3 regions of the Bacillus atrophaeus genome follow, and region 1 is predicted to be linked to each of the others. Evidence: predicted binding sites of a transcription regulator. Region 1 holds the regulator's gene; each other region holds the start of a gene.

Region 1 (4,248 bases):
TGAGATCGTACCCGCTTAAATGAAGCATACTGTATAAAAGCATTGAGCCGTGTCCCGCAGATAAAACAAAACGGTCACGATTAAACCAGCCAGGGTTCTTCGGGCTTACATTCATAAGTTTTGTCCATAGCGTATATGCCATAGGAGCAGCGCCCATAGGCATTCCCGGATGACCGGAGTTTGCTTTTTCAATTGCGTCTATAGATAGTGTGCGTATGGTAGCAACTGATTTCTTTTCAATTGTATCCATAAAAATCCCCTTCCATATGTGTTGTACCTCTTCATCATAAATCTCTGAAGCGTTTTTCTCAACTGTTTCAGCTTAAATTTGAGAGAAACTTGTTGAAAAATGTCGCTTACACACGCTGACGTTGTTAGTATATACCAAAAAGGAATACGATATTGACGTATTCCTTTTATATTAGTGCAGCTTGTTATTTCTTTTTTCTCTTTTTAGTTTTTCTGGTGTTACATCGTTGCCTTCAGGATCAATGATTTTAACACTTTTCAGTGTGTTTTTCATAGAGGAGCGAAATCCTTTGAGGTATTCTTCACGAAGCTTCTTCTGCTCAGCTTTTTCATCATCAGTAATAACGCCTGATTTCGCTTTTGCAGCAAGTTCATTGATTCTGGCAATTTTTTCGTTTGAAATCATGTTAAACTCCTTTATTCCATTTTGCCTTTATACTACTAAATCAGCAGAGGTTTTACAAACGATTCACTCATTATTTGTCTGTTTCGTCCTCCATATATTCCTGAAAGCGCCGGTGAACGGTTGCTTTTGATACCTCATAACCAAAGCCTCTTAATGTAGCGGCTATTTCAGCGAAGGTCAGCTTATTGGCTCTCAGTCGTACAATTTCTGAAATAGGAACCTCAATTTTGTCTTTCCCGCTGTTTTCATGTTGGTTTTTAAGGTTTTTTTGCGGTTTAAACCCATTTTTCACCGCGCGTTTCATTCCTCTTTTGATTTTCATATTATGTATCTTCCGCTGATATTCTTCCACAATGCTGACGATCTCAAGCACCATAGAATCGGCTTCGGACAGCTCAAGTTCTCCTCTGTGCGCTGTCGTGTATATTTTTACATTTTCCCGATAAATGCAATGGAGAAGGGCGATTTTTGCATTTCCTCTGCCAAGCCTAGTCTCATCTTGAACGAGAATCGCATCAATATGGGACTTCTTCAATTCATCAAGCATCTCAAACACACCGTCCCGGTCCATTTCATACCCGCTGGCTTTTTCGGATATGACCTTAACGACCTCCATGCCATTTTCGGATGCAATCGCTGCAAGCTCCTCCTCCTGCCGCTTTAATGAGGTTTGCTGCTGTTCTTTGTTTGTACTAACGCGGGCATAAATGAGCGCCTTCATTTCTTGCTATCTTTCCTCTCTATTTAACAGTTGCCAATTGATATGCAGCAGGATGTTCCTTTTTTAAGGGAAGCATTAATACATCTCCCGCCTGTATATCAGAAGTCTGAAGATTATTTTCCTCCGTTACCCATTCAATAAAATCCTTTTTGTTTATCTTTTTCGTATCAGACACCTGATCAGCCAACGACCAAAGCGTATCTCCCGATTGGACTTCTATTTTAACATATTGATTTTGCTCTTGATCATTGTTTGTAAATGATAAAAGAAGAATAACAGCACTTAAAACTCCCGTGAACAGGCCGACAAAAATAATAAATTCTTTAATCATAAAAACAACCTCCGATAAGAATGTTTGTTCGCTTTTTATAACTCAAGTATATACGAACAAATGTTTCTGTCAATTGTTTTTTTCGAACCTATGTTTGTACTGTAAGGAAAATCATGCTATAATCTACTTAAAATCGACGTTAGAGGTGCGAAAAATGACGAAGCTATCAAAAAGGCAACTTGATATCCTCCGTTTTATAAAAGCAGAGGTAAAAACAAAAGGATATCCGCCTTCTGTAAGGGAGATTGGGGAGGCTGTAGGCCTTGCGTCCAGTTCGACTGTCCACGGGCATTTGGCTCGTTTAGAGACGAAGGGGCTGATCAGGCGTGATCCGACAAAACCAAGAGCGATAGAAATACTAGATGAAGAAGAAGTGCAAATTCCGAAAAGCCAAGTTGTTAATGTGCCTGTTATCGGAAAAGTAACGGCAGGAAGCCCCATTACAGCAGTAGAGAATATTGAGGAGTATTTCCCGCTGCCTGATCGGATGGTTCCGCCGGACGAGCACGTGTTTATGCTTGAGATTATGGGTGAAAGTATGATTGATGCCGGAATTCTCGATAAAGATTACGTCATTGTAAAGCAGCAAAGCACTGCCAACAACGGAGAGATCGTGGTCGCCATGACGGAGGACGATGAAGCTACAGTCAAACGCTTCTATAAAGAAGATACTCATGTGCGGCTGCAGCCGGAAAATCCAACAATGGAGCCGATTATTTTACAGAATGTCAGTATACTAGGAAAAGTGATCGGTGTATTCAGAACCGTTCATTAGAAACTTTTAAACTGCCGAACTTCATTTCGGCAGTTTTTTTCATAGATAAAACCCCCTTCTTTTATATAAAGGGGGTTTTATTCATAGCAAAATAAAAAAAGCAGGTTCGCCCTGGCTTAGAAACGAACCTGAAAAGGAGGAAAAAATTACATCATGTTTACACCCATTATTATCCTACATTTTTAAGTTGAAGTCAACAAATTATTTTTCCTCAAGGAAACTTTTTCTGAGTTTCTGGTGTCTCTCTGCCGAGAAATAAATCCTGGCACTTGAGAACAAGCCCCATCCTAAGTGTAAGAAAGACCACTTAGTAAATACGTTTGGTCAAGGGTTCATCATCAGCCTTGTTTATAAGTAGTCGAATTTATTTCTAATTTGTTTCATCTTTTCGTTCGTGAGAAGTGACAAGTTTTATGATATTTTGGGGCGAGATGATAATAAATAAATTGAAAATTTAGTACATAGTTTAATTAGTTCTTTTAGTGTTTATTCAATGTAATAAACTCACCTATCATAGAACTTGTGAGCGTAAAATTAAACCCCCGATATCTCCCCAAATTAGCCTGCTTCAGCTTTACGATAATTGTTTCGGCATTTGCACTACTGAAAGTAAACAGTGAATGATCTTCTTTGATATTCGTTGTCTCCTCCCACCCTTTCCCCATCTGCCTAATGAACTACGTGCACTCAGTTTCGGTTAAACCTGATACATCTCACAAATAGCTGCTTCTTCTGATAATAATCCTTCTCTCTTCAGAAATAATGCATTCCACAAAGTTCCTGTTTTAAGCAGCACCCCCATTGCTCAAAATAATATTGATTGTCTAACTTTTCTTAGAAAGGAATGACTTATATGAATGGGTTTCATGAGACTTTAGATCTTCATGAATTGCTTGTATTTAAAAACCTTTGTTTGACTAAGTCTTCAACGATGACCGGTTTAGTGCAGGATCAAGAATTAAGAGACATTTTAGAACAGGATGCGTTAAAAACAAGACGGCAGGTTGAGCGTTTGCAAAGCTTACTGGCTGAGCGAGGTGAACAAATATGAATGAATTTTTTCAAAAGCTTGCCGGAATGGGCAGTATGACAGAACAGGTCATTGCCACTGATTTTTTAATTTCAGCAAAAACTGGTATTAAAGATATAGCCATAGCCATTACCGAGACGGCTTCTCCGGAAGTGAGAGATACATTACATGAGTATTTGCACGATGCTATTGATACTCATGAACAAATTTTCAATTACATGGTTGCAAAGGGCTTTTATCACCCCAGAAATTTATCCGAACAGATAAACGTTGATATTCAGGCCGCTGAAACAGCTAAAGACTTGCCTCAAATTTAAATTCGGATGCTCTCTTCATTCAAGCTGCTGAGACTTTCTCGACAGTTTTTCTATTCATTTGGATATAAAAAAAGTGAAAAAATAAGTTTGTGCTTTCATTAAATAATCAGTAAGGTGGTAAAATGAAACATATAATTGCACTCGTATCAAAAATCACTTTGACCCTTTCCCTTTTATATGTCATTTTGGACAGAATCTATCATGTATCTTTTTTAAGTGTATTATTCATCACATTTGTTTTAGGGCTGATCTCTTATCTAACAGGGGATATGCTTATATTGCCAAGGACTAGCAATTTTATTGCTACAGCCGCTGATTTTGGGTTGTCGTTAATTATCCTCTGGGTATTTCTCATCAATCGCACAGGCGGTGATTTTTCTCCATTTTTTGCGGCTCTTATCGCCTCACTTGGTGTAGGT
Region 2 (4,248 bases), 510 kb from region 1:
GTATGACCAAGGAGAAAGCAGCATCTCTTCCGGAGGAAATAAGGCAGCTGTCTAAAACCCTCCGAAGAGAAAAGTGCAGGAAACCATAGAGGATGGGCAATTGCTTCCGTTTTGCGGCGGAATCCGCGTGATTTTTATACAGTGGTCAGCCTTTATATGGAGGAAAAGAAACTTCTCATTGCCGCAGATGCATTGGTTAAGACTGGTGGCGCTTTACACCGGCCTGTTGGAGAGGAGACATTGGATTATAGGATAAGGAATTTTTAGACTATGACATAAGTCCGGTGGTTTGTTATCATGGCGGTGTTTTTCAAGGAAGCCCGCATCAGCGGATAAAAAAGCTGCAAGGAAAAACAGAGATGTGAAAACATCTCTGTTGTTTTATGAAGAGTGATCTGTATGTTTTTTTCTCAGCAGCACAAGTCTCCATATATGACTCACGATCACCTTCGCGACAGCATACCCCGGTATCGCCAGCAGCATGCCGACAATGCCTGCAAAATTTCCGACGGCGAGCAAGAGAAAAATAATGGTCAGCGGATGGATCGAAAGTTTTCGCCCCATCACCTGCGGGGAAATGATTTGGCTTTCGATTTGCTGGGCGATGACAACGACCACGATGACCAGTATGGCGGTTGTCGGCGAATCAAACAGACCGACGACAACGCCGGGAAACGTGCCGATCCACGGGCCGATAAAGGGGATGACATTGGTCACCATGGCGACAACACCCAGCATTAGCGGGTAATCCAATCCGATGATAAAATAACCGATTGTCACAAGCACGCCGACACAGCAACTGACGATAATCTGACCCTGTATGTAAGCGCTGAGCGTCTGATCCATGTCTTCGAGAATCCGTTTTCCTTCTTTTTGCTGTTTTTTAGGGAGAAAATGCAACAAGTACCGGGGCGCTTTTTCGCCCTCTTTTAACATGTAATACAGCACAAAAGGAATAATGACAATGGTAATGACCGCATTGGTCACAGCTCCTGCCATACTTTTTATGTTGTCTCCCAGCGAAGAGATGAAGCTGTTAGAGTAGTTTGTGACTTTATCTGTGATTTGATTAAGCGAACTTTGCTCTTGCAGGCGGGAAAACCACTTGTTGTGCTGTATGGTTTCAATCCAATCTCTTGCCTGATCAAGCAGTTTCGGGAAGTTGCTGACAAAGCTGTTGAACTGTTTCTGAATCTCAGGTCCTGCTGTATAAATGAAGAGGGTGAAGAGTCCGCCGGCGGTTAGATAGATCAGCAAGATCGCAATACCCTTTGGCAGTTTGGCTTTTGTATGCAGCAGTTTAACGAGCGGACGAAACAAATAGTAAAGCACACCCGACAGTATGATCGGCCCGAATAAGGTTTGGCAGAAAATAATGAAGGGACGGAACAAAAAGTCAATCAACGTTCCGAGATAGATGATGAGAAACAACAAAAGAATCCCATATCCGATTTTAAAATATTTACCGACAGGCATAGGCACACCACGCAATCAAAAGATTTGAAACATTCCTCCTGCGTTCCATTCCCATTCTGTGTGCCGTATAAACGTTTTATCAGGAAAATAGCCCTTGATTTGTGACATAGTCATAAATAACATCCTCTATATGCGCATGCAGATCCTCATCAGGCTCTTCGTTTTGTCTTTCTTTCAAGGCGGCTTTCAAGCTCTGTTTTTCATACGGGCTTAACGGGTCCGTGGCGATATTCCGGCCATATTGGCGAAGCGCCTGTCCTAACATTTTTTCCAGGAATTGATCCATCGTTTATTCTCCTATCTTTATTGTCGCTTTTATTCTACTAAATGTTTTGCCGCTCTCAAACCGTCAGATCATATTTTCTGGCAGGCAAGAATCATTTACCAGTATAAACCGAACGTATTTTCGCATATAATAGCAAGAGCGAACATAAGTTCTTTTTAGAGGTGTATATGATGAAAGAAAAAGTGATTTTTCTCGTTGATATGCAATCGTTTTATGCATCCGTGGAAAAAGCGGAGAACCCCCATTTGAAGAATCGGCCGGTTATTGTTTCCGGTGATCCGAAGAGAAGGAGCGGGGTGGTGCTGGCTGCTTGCCCTCTTGCAAAGAAAAAGGGGGTTGCTAATGCTTCGCGGCTTTGGGAAGCCCAGGAAAAGTGTCCCGAGGCTGTGGTGCTTCGTCCCCGCATGCAGCGTTATATTGATGTGTCTTTGCAAATTACCGCGATTCTCGAGGAATACACAGATATGGTCGAGCCTTATTCCATTGATGAGCAGTTTATGGACGTCACCGGCAGCCAGAAGCTGTTTGGACGGCCGGAGGATATAGCCAGAAGCATTCAAGACAGAGTGATGCGGGAGATGGGTGTTTATGCGCGGGTGGGCATCGGACCGAATAAAGCTCTCGCGAAAATCGCCTGTGACAACTTTGCAAAAAAGAATGCGAGCGGGATATTTTATTTAACTGAAAACAATATGAAAACACATATGTGGCCTCTCCCTGTCGGCTGCTTGTTTGGCGTCGGAAGCCGGATGAAGCATCATTTACGCCGGATGGGGATCAGCACCATCGGCGGGCTTGCGGCCTTTCCGGTGGAGCTTTTAAAAAAGAAGTGGGGCATTAACGGACACGTGCTGTGGATGACCGCAAACGGCATTGACTATTCGCCCGTGACGACTGCGTCTTTGGATGGCCAAAAAGCGATCGGACACGGAATGACGCTCCCGAAAGACTACGAACATTTTGACAGGGAGATTAAGGTCGTGCTGCTGGAGCTATGTGAAGAGGTGTGCAGGCGAAGCAGAAGATCAGGGGCGATGGGGCAGACGGTGTCGGTGAGCTGCCGGGGCGCTGATTTTGATATTCCGACGGGCTTTCACCGGCAAGTGAAGCTGTCTGAGCCGACCAACCGCACACAGGATGTGTACCGGGCGGTATGCAGATTGTTTCTTGCGTTTTGGGATGGGAAACCTGTGCGCCGCCTCGGCGTCAGTCTTTCTCAGCTCTCTTCTGATGACGTATGGCAGCTCAATTTGTTTCATGACTATGCGAAGAACATGAGCCTCGGGTACGTAATGGACGGCATTAAAAGCAGGTTCGGCGACACAGCGATTGTCAGAGCCTCATCGTTAACAGCCGCTGGCCAGGCGTTTGAACGCGCGGCTAAAATAGGAGGGCATTACAAATGAGCGATCATTTAAAAAGAGGCAACTTATTATGGGAAGGAAGCCGAATGTTTTTGCCGGAACATAAAGAAAGTCTGCTGGCGAGAAAACGCCATAAACAGAAGCTGAAGAAGCCGATCCTTGACCCTGATAAGCTGGAAGAGATGAATCAGACGGTCTGTGAGGCGATGGAATATGCGCAAGAGGTAATGGTCAGCTACTTCGAAGACGGAGCGCTTATCTATTACAGCGGGAAAATCTGCCGTTATGAGGAACTGCAAAATATGCTATGGATAAAGGGAGCCGCTGATCAGCCGCATAGATTAAAGCTTGAGCATGTGCTCGATATTTCTCTATCTGTTTGAGCTGAAAAAAGAGCGCAGGCAACGGATCATTCTGCGATCCATGAGAACAGCATGAAAATAAAAGGAAAATCAGCCGCAGACAGCCGTTTGGGCTGATTTTTTTTGGATTTTTTCTATCCGCACACGTGTACATAGTTCCTTTGGCTGTCTGAAAACGTATAGTAACAGAAAGAATCCATTTACAATTGCACTCAGGCAAAATATAATTTTTATATTGCATAAGAGAATGACATTCGTTTTTGCCAGACGGAGGGAGATCAAAATCGAAATGGATATACGGACAATCACGTCTTCAGATTATGAAATGGTTACGTCTGTAATAAATGAATGGTGGGGCGGAAGACAGCTGAAAGAGAAGCTGCCCAGATTATTTTTTGAACATTTTCAGGACACAAGTTTTATCACGTATGAAAACGGAGCGATGACCGGGTTTTTAATTGGTTTTCAATCACAGTCAGATCCGAAAACCGCATACATCCATTTCTCAGGTGTCCATCCAGATTTCAGAAAAATGCAAATTGGAAAACAATTATACGAGGTTTTTATTGAAACGGTCAAAAAGAGAGGCTGCACCCAAGTAAAGTGCGTGACATCGCCTGTAAACAAAGTATCCGTCGCTTACCACGCCAGATTGGGCTTTACAATTGAGAAAGGCGATAAAACAGTGAACGGCATCTCAGTTTTTGCGGACTACAACGGGCCCGGCCAAGACCGGGTGCTGTTTGTAAAACAGATTTAG
Region 3 (4,248 bases), 800 kb from region 1:
ACACTTTGAGAGCCTTTTGTTTATTACCATCTGTGAAAGCAAACACATAAGCGCTTCTTCCTTTTCCGATTAAGGTTAATTCATCGGGTTTTTCTTTGAGTTTATCCATTCTGCTGTTTGAGTGGTATATAACTGAATGAGCCAGTGCCGCTGCTTTTGTAAGCATTTCATTCACCTTCTTTGCTCTATTTTATGCAGTTGTCTATAGGAAAATCCTTAACTGTTAAGGAAAAGAGCTATTTATAGTGTATCTGGTCTTGGAGGCGATGGCTACATATATGCATTGATTGTCATCAAAGCGAAATAGTGAAGCGAATATTTGCCAGCATTGATTCTTGAAAAGCGCTTATGTAAAGCACCTATGACCCTGAAATTAAGCGCTTTCTAAATATGAAATATGACAAACAGTTTGCAGGATTAAAAAGAAAAAGTGAGGGGTATATAAGATGCATTCATACATAAAAGCAAAAGCAGGCGGTGGAGAGAATGAAGAACTCAGTACAAACTAAAGGAGCTTTTTTAAACAAAATAGGAATCCCATCTCACTTGGTTTGGGGGTACATGGGTATCGTGATCTTTATGATAGGGGACGGACTTGAGCAAGGCTGGCTGTCTCCTTTTCTAGTAGAACACGGACTCAGCATGCAGCAATCTGCATCGTTATACACCTTTTATGGTATCGCCGTGACGATTTCTGCCTGGTTTTCCGGCATCTTTGTACAGGCATGGGGGCCAAAAAAGGCGATGACCGCAGGCCTTATTGCATTTATTCTTGGTTCGGCCGTATTTATCGGATGGGCCATTCCTCACATGTATTATCCTGCTCTATTGGGAAGCTACGCGCTCAGAGGATTAGGCTACCCGCTGTTTGCTTATTCTTTTCTCGTATGGGTATCGTACAGCACCTCCCAACAGATTCTTGGTAAAGCAGTCGGCTGGTTTTGGTTTGTGTTTACATGCGGCCTCAACGTGCTCGGCCCTTTTTATTCAAGCTTCGCAGTCCCGCTCATCGGAGAAATCAATACGCTTTGGAGCGCACTTGTTTTCGTTGCTGCAGGCGGCATTCTCGCATTGTTTTTTAATAAAGATAAGTTTACGGCAACGGCAAAACAAAGCGATCATAAATGGAAAGAGCTTTCAAAAGCGTTCACGATTATGTATGAAAATCCGAAAGTCGGCATCGGAGGAATCGTGAAAACAATTAATGCCCTTGGCCAATTTGGATTTGCCATATTTCTGCCGACTTATTTGGCAGGCTATGGCTATTCTGTTTCAGAGTGGCTGCAAATTTGGGGGACGCTGTTTTTTGTCAATATCGTGTTTAATTTAATTTTCGGCATTGTCGGTGATAAATTGGGCTGGCGCAATACCGTCATGTGGTTCGGCGGGGTAGGGAGCGGAATCTTCACGCTGGCTATCTACTATACGCCGCAAATCATCGGACACAACTACTGGGTATTAATGATCATTGCCTGCTGCTACGGGGCGTGTCTTGCCGGTTATATTCCGTTAAGTGCTCTTATGCCGACTCTTGCCCCTGATAATAAAGGGGCGGCGATGTCTGTGTTAAATCTAGGTTCAGGTTTATGTGCTTTTATCGCACCCGGCATCGTCAGTCTTTTTATCGGCCCGTTAGGTGCGGGCGGCGTGATTTGGATTTTTGCAGTCTTATATTTTTTCAGCGCATTTCTTACACAATTTCTGAAGCTGCCTGAGTCCGGTGCTGTCCATACGGAGAAAAGGGCGGTCAGCAGGGTGGTGAAAACAAATTTCAAGAAAATGGTTAAGCCGTAATACCTTTGGTCAAACTAGGCGTAAAGCTGATTTGATCTAGTGTATATAAAGAGGTGTTAATGGTGAAACAAATTTTCAGCGTGCGTCTTATGATGGCGGTTTTCTGTGCAGCCGCGGCTTTGCTGTTGTGTACATCTTCCGTATTTGCTGCTGAAGTTGAGCACTATGAACCGCTGCAGCTTCATGTGCAGCTTGAAAAAGTGTATATGGACGGAGATGTAAGCATTGAGCATAAGCACGAGACGGTTCTTGCCATGGAAGATTTCTGGGCGGCATATGCCGGGTGGACACTCGTTGAACAAAAAAAAGGATTTGTCCTTTTTCGGAAACAAGTGGATGATATTTCTCCCCTCAGCAAGGTAAACGGTTATATCGGGATAACGGACGACGGGGTAATTTCCACCTTTCACGGACGCCCTGATTCCGTAGCTGAACCGATTCAATCTTTTTTTCAAATTGATTTAGAGAGATTGGAGAGCCGGATCCAAAAAAACTTGCAAAACGGCATTCCGTTTCGCACAAAAGCCGAATTTGAGCACGTCATCGAGAATATAAAGACATACAGCGGATGACCCGTGCTGCTTGACGTTTTAAGACATGCCCCCATGTCTTTTTTTTCGTGAAAAGATCGATTCGAAAGCGAACATACGTTAACATTTCTATAAGACTTTGCCTGTTTTTATGGTACAATGAAGAACAGTCAAAGAGGTGAATATGGGTGATTGAATTTGTCAAAGGGACGATTGATTATGTATCTCCCCAATATATTGTGATAGAAAACGGCGGAATCGGCTATCAGATTTTTACGCCGAATCCGTTCATATACAAGGAGAGAAATCAAGAAACAATCTTTACGTACCATCATATCAGAGAGGACGCTTTTTCTTTATACGGCTTTTCCACGCGGGAAGAAAAAGCGCTTTTTACGAAGCTTTTAAATGTGACGGGCATCGGGCCTAAAGGCGCCCTTGCCATTCTTGCGTCCGGTGACCCGGGGGCTGTCATTGAAGCCATTGAACAGGAAGATGAAGCTTTTTTGGTGAAATTCCCAGGCGTCGGCAAGAAGACGGCGCGCCAGATTATTCTCGATCTAAAAGGGAAGCTCGCCGATGTTGTGCCTGAAATGATTGAAAATCTGTTTAACCATGAGGACAGAATCGAAAAGCATACGGCTGAGACTGCTCTTGATGAGGCGCTTGAAGCATTGCGTGTCCTCGGCTATGCGGAGAAAGAAATTAAAAAGGTGCTTCCTCATCTAAAAGAGGACACGACGCTTACCACTGATCAATATGTGAAAAAAGCATTACAAAAACTATTAAAGTAAGGTGATGTTCATGGATGAACGGCTTGTCTCAAGTGAAGCAGACAACCATGAATCAGCGATAGAGCAAAGCCTGCGGCCGCAAAGTCTGGTTCAATATATCGGCCAAAAAAAGGTGAAAGAAAATCTGCGCGTATTCATTGACGCGGCAAAAATGAGAGAAGAGACGCTTGATCATGTCCTTCTTTACGGGCCTCCGGGACTTGGGAAAACGACGCTTGCTTCCATCGTTGCCAATGAAATGGGTGTGGAAATGCGGACCACCTCAGGGCCGGCGATTGAAAGGCCGGGAGATCTGGCAGCCATTTTAACGGCTCTGGAACCCGGAGATGTATTATTTATTGATGAGATTCACAGACTCCACAGGTCGATTGAAGAAGTGCTGTATCCCGCTATGGAGGATTTTTGTCTTGATATTGTGATCGGAAAAGGCCCTTCCGCCCGTTCCGTCCGCCTTGATCTTCCGCCCTTTACGCTCGTCGGCGCAACGACAAGGGTAGGTCTGTTGACGGCGCCTTTAAGGGATCGGTTCGGCGTCTTGTCCCGTCTTGAATATTATACACAGGAAGAGCTGTCCGATATTGTCGTGAGAACGGCTGATTTGTTCGAAGTGGAAATCGACAAACCGTCAGCGCTCGAAATTGCGAGACGTTCAAGGGGAACGCCGCGGGTTGCCAACCGGCTTCTCAGGAGAGTTCGCGATTTTGCCCAAGTGCTAGGCGACAGCCGCATTACGGACGATATTGCCCAGGATGCGCTGGAGCGGCTTCAGGTTGACCGGCTTGGACTGGATCACATTGATCACAAGCTGCTGATGGGTATGATCGAAAAATTCAGCGGCGGTCCGGTCGGCCTTGATACCATTTCCGCGACAATTGGCGAAGAACCTCATACAATTGAAGATGTGTATGAGCCGTATCTTCTGCAGATCGGGTTTCTTCAGAGAACGCCGCGCGGACGTATCGTGACACCGGCTGTATATCATCATTTTAATATGGAGGCTCCCCGGCATGATTGAATTTCCTAAGATATTAATGATTCTTGGCGCTGTTTTGCTCATTGCCGGTGCGGTGCTCCACTTTGTCGGAAAGGTGCCGGGGGATATTTTTGTTAAAAAAGGGAATGTTACTTTT

The links. The regulator LexA, encoded in region 1, represses DNA repair genes until DNA is damaged. The targets are predictions, from matches to a motif close to CGAACATATGTTCG.
Region 2: AAHT65_RS19245 (DNA polymerase IV) is a predicted target of LexA. The motif match lies at 1,872-1,885, and genes of this name have one in related genera.
Region 3: ruvA (Holliday junction branch migration protein RuvA) is a predicted target of LexA. The motif match lies at 2,435-2,448, and genes of this name have one in related genera.

What each region holds. Positions count from the first base shown of each region.
Region 1 is NZ_CP154443.1:3,327,813-3,332,060, reverse strand. Features, by position in the region: gene tkt (transketolase) at 1-250, opposite strand, end outside; gene AAHT65_RS16790 (DUF896 domain-containing protein) at 422-655, opposite strand; gene AAHT65_RS16785 (YneB family resolvase-like protein) at 726-1,376, opposite strand; gene yneA (cell division suppressor protein YneA) at 1,396-1,707, opposite strand; gene lexA (transcriptional repressor LexA) at 1,862-2,482, shown strand; gene AAHT65_RS16770 (hypothetical protein) at 3,336-3,533, shown strand; gene AAHT65_RS16765 (spore coat protein) at 3,530-3,829, shown strand; gene AAHT65_RS16760 (YndM family protein) at 3,952-4,248, shown strand, end outside.
Region 2 is NZ_CP154443.1:3,839,181-3,843,428, reverse strand. Features, by position in the region: gene AAHT65_RS19255 (AI-2E family transporter) at 382-1,476, opposite strand; gene AAHT65_RS19250 (YqzH family protein) at 1,556-1,762, opposite strand; gene AAHT65_RS19245 (DNA polymerase IV) at 1,930-3,168, shown strand; gene AAHT65_RS19240 (YolD-like family protein) at 3,165-3,509, shown strand; gene AAHT65_RS19235 (GNAT family N-acetyltransferase) at 3,778-4,248, shown strand.
Region 3 is NZ_CP154443.1:4,123,320-4,127,567, reverse strand. Features, by position in the region: gene AAHT65_RS20850 (serine/threonine protein kinase) at 1-166, opposite strand, end outside; gene AAHT65_RS20845 (RbtT/DalT/CsbX family MFS transporter) at 487-1,794, shown strand; gene AAHT65_RS20840 (BofC C-terminal domain-containing protein) at 1,884-2,366, shown strand; gene ruvA (Holliday junction branch migration protein RuvA) at 2,513-3,118, shown strand; gene ruvB (Holliday junction branch migration DNA helicase RuvB) at 3,129-4,133, shown strand; gene AAHT65_RS20825 (DUF2905 domain-containing protein) at 4,126-4,248, shown strand, end outside.